2 regions of the Kitasatospora sp. NPDC091276 genome follow, and region 1 is predicted to be linked to the other one. Evidence: riboswitches for the same ligand, from Rfam matches in the RefSeq annotation. Region 1 holds a riboswitch; the other holds the start of a gene.
What was found. A riboswitch is a leader RNA that binds a small molecule or an ion and turns the genes downstream of it on or off. The one in region 1 is predicted to bind cyclic di-AMP.

Region 1 (3,402 bases):
ATCTGCTGAACATCGACCCGCCGGACCACACCCGGCTGCGCCGGCTGGTGTCGAAGGCGTTCACGCCGCGCCGGGTGGCGGAGTTCGAGCCGCGGGTGCAGCAGCTCACGGACCGGCTGATCGACGGCTTCGCGCAGCGCGGTTCGGCGGACCTGATCCACGAGTTCGCGTTCCCGCTCCCCATCTACGCGATCTGCGACCTGCTGGGCGTGCCGGCCGAGGACCAGGACGACTTCCGGGACTGGGCCGGGATGATGATCCGGCACGGCGGCGGCCAACGCGGAGGCGTGGGGCGGGCGGTGAAGCGGATGCGGGCGTACCTGCTGGAGCTGATCCACCGCAAGCGGGCGGATCCGGGTGATGACTTGATCTCGGGCCTGATCCGGGCGAGCGACCACGGCGAGCACCTGAACGAGAACGAGGCCGCCGCGATGGCGTTCATCCTCCTGTTCGCGGGGTTCGAGACGACCGTCAACCTGATCGGCAACGGCACGTACGCGCTGCTGCGCAACCCGGAGCAGCGCAGGCTGCTGCAGGAGTCGGTGGTGCGCGGCGAGACGGCGCTGCTGGAGACCGGGATCGAGGAACTCCTGCGCTACGACGGGCCGGTGGAGATGGCGACGTGGCGTTTCGCGACGCGGCCGCTGTCGATCGGCGGGGTGGACATCCCGGTGGGTGATCCGGTGCTGGTGGTGCTGGCCGCGGCGGATCGCGATCCGGCCAGGTTCGCGGACGAGAACACCCTGGACCTGGCCCGCACGGACAATCCGCACCTGGGTTTCGGCCACGGGATCCACTACTGCATCGGCGCCCCGCTGGCCCGCCTGGAGGGGCGGAGCGCACTGGCCACGCTGCTTTCCCGGCTGCCGGACCTGCGGCTCGCGGAAAACCCGGAGAACCTGCGCTGGAGGGGCGGCCTGATCATGCGTGGCCTGCGGGAACTCCCGGTCGAATTCACTCCGGAGACCCGCTCTCCGCACGCGCCGCCGGTCACGCCGACCGACGCCCCGACACGCTGACGGCATGTCTCCGGAGGCCCGTGGAGCCAGGTCTGAACCCGCATTAATCCGGACATACCGCCGCCGTTGGTAGGCGATTGACCACGCGCCGTAATTTGTGTGTGATGTCGGTGATATGAGCTTGTTATTGGTCTGATGATCTGTCTACTCTCCCTGGAGTTCGCAGCTGCGGACCTCGTGCGCGGAACGCCGAATCCTGCCCGCCGCGTCACGGGAAACCGACCAGACCCTGGGCAGGGGCGGGGGAACCAGGTTTGTTGCCGTTCCCCGACGGCTTGGGGTGAAGCCGCCCGAGCGGAATCGTTTCCGCTTTCGGCGGCCGGGCCACCTCCCGGTCCGAACCCGACAGCTCACCTCGCAGGCGTGCGGAGAGGGACCTCTTCATGCTGTTCGTTGGAACCGGCCGCCACCGCCGTCGCACCCAGACCGAGAAGGCCATCGCCGTCGCCGGTGTGGCCGGCGTCGGACTCGCGATGCCGCTCCTCACCGCCACCGGCGCCTCCGCCGCCCCGGCCTCCACCTGGGACGCCGTCGCCCAGTGCGAGAGCGGCGGCAACTGGAGCATCAACACCGGCAACGGCTTCTCCGGCGGCCTGCAGTTCACGCCCAGCACCTGGAAGGCGTACGGCGGCACCTCCTACGCCCCGCAGGCCAACCAGGCCAGCAAGGCGCAGCAGATCTCGGTCGCCGAGAAGGTGCTGGCCTCGCAGGGCCCGGGCGCCTGGCCGGTCTGCTCCCAGAAGGCGGGCCTGAGCAAGGGCGGCGCCCCGGCCTCCGTGGACACCTCCACGGACGCCAAGCCCGCCAAGCAGTCCGCCGCCAAGCCGACCCAGCAGGCGCAGGCCCCGAAGCCCGCCCAGCAGCCGGTCAAGCAGGCCGCCCCGAAGCCGGCCGCCCAGCAGCCCGTCCAGCAGGCCCCGCAGCAGACGCAGCCGCAGACCCAGGGCTTCTCCGGCAAGGCCGGCTGGGACGCCGACGCGAAGGTGTACTGGTACCAGAACAACGGCGCCTGGTACTGGACCAGCCACCAGAGCGTCTACCAGCAGTACGCGGGCCAGCCCGCCGCCCAGCCGCAGTACGCGCCCCGCGCCGCGCAGCCCGCGCAGTCCGCCCCGGCCGCGCAGCCCGCCGCCGCGCAGGGCGGTCACGACTACACCGTCCGGGCCGGCGACACGCTGTCGACGATCGCCGCCGCCCAGGGCGTGTCCGGCGGCTGGCAGTCGGTGTACGACGGCAACCGCGGCACCGTCGGCGGCAACCCCAACCTGATCATGCCCGGCCAGGTGCTGCACCTCGGCTGAGCGGCCCGGGCCCTGAACGGCCCGCGCCCTGCGGGCGAAGGGGGACGGGACCCGTCCCCCTTCGCCCGCATTCCCCCGTATTCGCCCGCTTCGATCGGGCAAGCAGGTGAACTACCGGTGGGTAGCCGGGCCACACGCTGAGACGGGACCGAGGCCAGCGCGGCCCCGGGGGCCGGGGCGGTTAGGCTCTGGTCGTAACGACTCCGCAATCGTCCCGCCGGCAGCACCCAACGTCAGCCGGACCCTGCTTCCGCAAGGAGATGCCTCGTGCCGTCCATCGATGTCGTCGTAGCCCGTGAGATCCTCGACTCGCGTGGCAACCCCACGGTCGAGGTCGAGGTCGGCCTCGACGACGGCAGCACCGGCCGTGCCGCTGTCCCGTCGGGTGCCTCCACCGGCGCCTTCGAGGCGCTCGAGCTGCGCGACGGTGACAAGAACCGCTACTTCGGCAAGGGCGTGGAGAAGGCCGTCCTGGCCGTCATCGAGCAGATCGGCCCGGAGCTGGTCGGCTACGACGCCACCGAGCAGCGCCTGATCGACCAGGCCATGCTCGACCTGGACGCCACCCCGGACAAGTCCTCGCTCGGCGCCAACGCGATCCTGGGCGTCTCGCTGGCCGTGGCGCACGCCGCCTCCGAGGCCAGCGACCTGCCGCTGTTCCGCTACCTGGGCGGCCCGAACGCGCACGTGCTGCCCGTTCCGATGATGAACATCCTCAACGGCGGTTCGCACGCGGACTCCAACGTCGACATCCAGGAGTTCATGATCGCCCCGATCGGCGCGGAGTCCTTCTCCGAGGCCGTCCGCTGGGGCGTCGAGGTCTACCACACCCTCAAGGGCGTGCTGAAGGAGCGCGGCCTGTCCACCGGCCTCGGCGACGAGGGCGGCTTCGCGCCGAACCTGGACAGCAACCGCGAGGCCCTGGACCTCATCACCGAGGCCATCCAGAAGGCCGGCTACGTGCCCGGCCGTGACATCGCGCTCGCCCTGGACGTCGCCGCGTCCGAGTTCTACGAGGACGGCGCCTACCAGTTCGAGGGCAAGGCCATCTCCGCCGCCGAGCTCATCGAGTACTACGCCGA
Region 2 (3,402 bases), on a different contig from region 1:
TTGTCGGCTGTCACCCGTCGGTCGTGCTCAGACCCGGCCGGCGAAGTCCGGCGCCCAGTTGGCGACGGTCTGCAGGCGCACGCCCGAGCTCGGGTTGGCGGCCTCGACGTACTGGCCGCCGCCGATGTAGATCGCGACGTGGTAGACGCCGGAGTTCTGGCCGTTGTTGGACCAGAACAGCAGGTCGCCCGCCTGCAGGCTGTCCAGCGAGACGCGGGTGCTGGCGGCGGCCTGGTCGGCGGCGACGCGCGGGACGGAGACGCCCGCGGCGCGCAGCGCGGCCTGGGTCAGGCCGGAGCAGTCCCAGCCGCCGTTGCCGGTGCCGCCGTAGATGTACGCCTGGCCGACCTTCGACTGGGCGAAGGAGACCGCGGCGGCCATGCTGCCGGTGGCGGCCGGGGTCTGAGCCGGGGTCTGAGCCTGGGCGGCCGGCTTGGTGGCCTGGGCCTGGGGCTGGGCGGCCGGCTTGGCGTTCGCGGCAGCGCCGTTGGAGGTCTGGCCGGACTTCTGCGAGCGGTCGAACCAGGTGAAGTCCGAGCCGGACGTGGCCGACGAGCCGGAGCCGGACCGGTCGGCCTGAGCCGACTGCTGGGCCTGGCCGCCGTCCTTGAACGAGAGGCGCTGGCCCGGGTAGATGCTGTCCGGACCCTCGGTCAGGGTGCCGCGGTTGAGTTCGTACAGCCGCTGCCAGCCGCCCTGGAGGTTGTGCTTGTCGGCGATCGAGGACAGCCAGTCGCCGGAGGCGACGGTGTAGTCGTCGGCCTGGGGCTGGGCGCTGTTCTGGGCCTGGCTCTGGCCCTTCTGGGCCGAGGTGCCGTTGGTGGAGTCGGCGGGGGCCTGCGCCTGGTCCTGGGCCGGTGCGGCCGGCTTGGCGGGCTTCGCGGCCGGGGCCGGGGTCTGCGCGGGCTTCGCGGCCGGGGCGGCCGGCTTCGCGGCGGGCTTGGTGGCGGTCGAACCGGCAGCCGAGCCGGCGGTCGAACCGGCCGAGGTGTCGACGGCGGCCGGGGCGCCGCCCTTGGTCAGGCCGGCCTGGACCGAGCACACGGGCCAGGCGCCGGGGCCCTGCGAGGCGAGGACCTTCTCGGCGACGGCGATCTGCTGGTCCTTGGTGGCCTGGTTGGCCTGGGGGGCGTAGGCGGTGCCGCCGAAGGCGGCCCAGGTGCTGGAGGTGAACTGCAGTCCGCCGTAGAAGCCGTTGCCGGTGTTGATGCTCCAGTTGCCGGTGCTCTCGCACTGGGCGACCTTGTCCCAGGTGGCGACGGAGGCGGCGGAGGCGGTGCCGGAGGTGAGGCAGGGGATGGTGAGGCCGACGCCCGCGACGCCGACGGCGGCGATCACGCGTCGGGTACGACTGGACAGACGGGTGCCGTTGGTGGGCAGCATGAAGACGCAGTCCTCTCCCACGCCTGCGAGGTGAGCTGTCGGATTCGGGCTGGAGTTGCCCGGCCGCGCTGTGGGCGCGGCTTCACCCCTAGCCCTGGATCGTTCCGGGGAACGGTCCGGGGCGACTTACCTGTGGGTCCCCCGCTCCTGCCGTGGTGCGTTTTCGCGTTGCCAGGACATCCGACGGCAGGACTCGGCGTCGCGGATGAACTGGGTTCGTGTGGCCACGAACGGGGAGCACGTTAAGCAGACTTAAGTTCAAACTGCAAACACCTGTGACGCGCATCACAGTTTGGCGAGAACGGTCGTTCCCCTCGCTTTTCATGATCGGAAATGACCGATTTCCGGCAACCCCGCGAAGGGTGCGCGCAACTGTCTGCGCTTCAGGAGGCGGGTGACGGTGGGTCGGGTCGCCCGGGGGCCCGTCCGTCGGGAGGGCGGCGTGTCCGCACTGTGGTCGTCGGGGGATGTGTCGAGCGATGGTGAACAAATATGGACAGAACGGACATCGCACCTATTCGTTCTTTAACTCCCTTACGGGACAAGCGGGAAGGGCCCGGAACGTAGCCGTTCCGGGCCCTTCCCGCGTGCGGTGACCGCTACTGCTGGCCGGCCGACTCCTCGGCGGCGGCGTGAGCGGCGTGACCGCCCCGGCCGGAGTGGTCGGCGTGGGTGCCCTCGGCGGCCTCCGCCGCCTCGGCCTCGGCCTGCGCCAGGGCCTCGGGGGAGGGCGCCGGCAGCGCGGCCAGGTAGGTGGAGGCGATCAGCTGGCCGACCGTGGGGTAGGCGCCCAGCGGAGCCGCGGACGGGCAGCCGGTCTCCTCGGCGGCCGTGGCGAGCAGCTCGGAGTCGGCCTCCGGCCCGATCACCAGCGGGGCCAGCGCCGGGCGCTGGGAGCCGGTCTCCTTGAGGTGGTTGACGGCCGCGGCGACCGAGCCCGGCACGTCGAGCGCGGCGGGCACGACCGGGACGGCCAGCCGGGCCGCCAGCAGGACACCGGTGATGCCGGCCGCGGCGGCGGCCTCCTCGCCGCCGACGGTGGTCAGCACGACGCCGTCCGCGGCGGTCGCGATGGCGAACAGCCGGGCCCGGTCGGCACGCGCCAGGCCGGCCTCGGACAGGCGCACGTGCACGGCCTCGGCGAGCAGCGGGTGCGGGCCGAGCACGTCGGTGACGGGGGCTCCGTACTCGGCGGCGAGGGCGTGGAGTTCGGTCAGGAATCCGTGCGGGCCGGGTACCAGCGGCACCAGGACCGGCGCGGGCAGGCCGGCCTCGGCGGCCATGGCCAGCAGTTCGGCGACGGTGCGGTCGTCGCTGTCGGCGCCCTGGGCGGCTTCGCCCGGGAGGTAGCCGACGGCGGTCTGGATGCCGCTCTGCTCGCTGCGGACGATCGACAGCAGCTCCTCGACGACCGAGCGGGACTCGGGCCCGGCGGTCGCGGGCACGGCGAGCACCAGGGCCGGGGATCCGGCCGGGATCTCGGGGCGCTCGGGGCGACGGTGGCGCCCCCGCGCACGGGAGCCTGGAGTGCGGACGGGCAGTGGCGCGCCCGGGATGGCTGCGGTGCTCATGCCGGAGATCGTAGGACATCGGCCCGTCAGGCCTGCATTCGGCTGCCGTTCGAGTTTCACGTGGTCATGGCGGGTGCGCCGCGCTCCCGTCGTGTCCGTCCGGGCGGTTTGCCCGCAATCCGGACATATCTCACCCAGCCTTCGAGCGATCACCGCTGGTTGCCCTGACGTGTCCGACGGGGCGTCGAGTTGCTTCTGTGGCGCGTGAGATGTCTCACAGCCAGGAGGTCGCCTGACGGAGGGTCACGAAGGCGCGACTCCGGGCGCCTGAAGATCAACATTCAGCGGGGAGCCGCTCACGGCCGGTTATCGAGAATCTGGCGATTCACTCGGCTATGTCCGTTTACGTACCGTCAGGAGAAGGGTCCGTGAAGAGTTCAGAACTGCCGGTGAAAGGCCTCGTGCACCTGCAATGTCCCGTGCTGATGCACGTGCACAGCAGCTATCA

Region 2: it holds a riboswitch for cyclic di-AMP, as region 1 does, so the genes downstream of both, AB0O19_RS02000 (transglycosylase family protein) here and AB0O19_RS12070 (transglycosylase family protein) in region 1, are expected to answer to the same signal.

Annotation. Positions count from the first base shown of each region.
Region 1 covers NZ_JBFBFU010000007.1:270,259-273,660, forward strand. The annotation lists gene AB0O19_RS12065 (cytochrome P450) at 1-1,019, shown strand, start outside; cyclic di-AMP (ydaO/yuaA leader) riboswitch at 1,230-1,397, shown strand; gene AB0O19_RS12070 (transglycosylase family protein) at 1,403-2,320, shown strand; gene eno (phosphopyruvate hydratase) at 2,588-3,402, shown strand, end outside.
Region 2 covers NZ_JBFBFU010000001.1:466,715-470,116, forward strand. The annotation lists gene AB0O19_RS02000 (transglycosylase family protein) at 28-1,404, opposite strand; cyclic di-AMP (ydaO/yuaA leader) riboswitch at 1,391-1,553, opposite strand; gene AB0O19_RS02005 (hypothetical protein) at 1,983-2,954, opposite strand.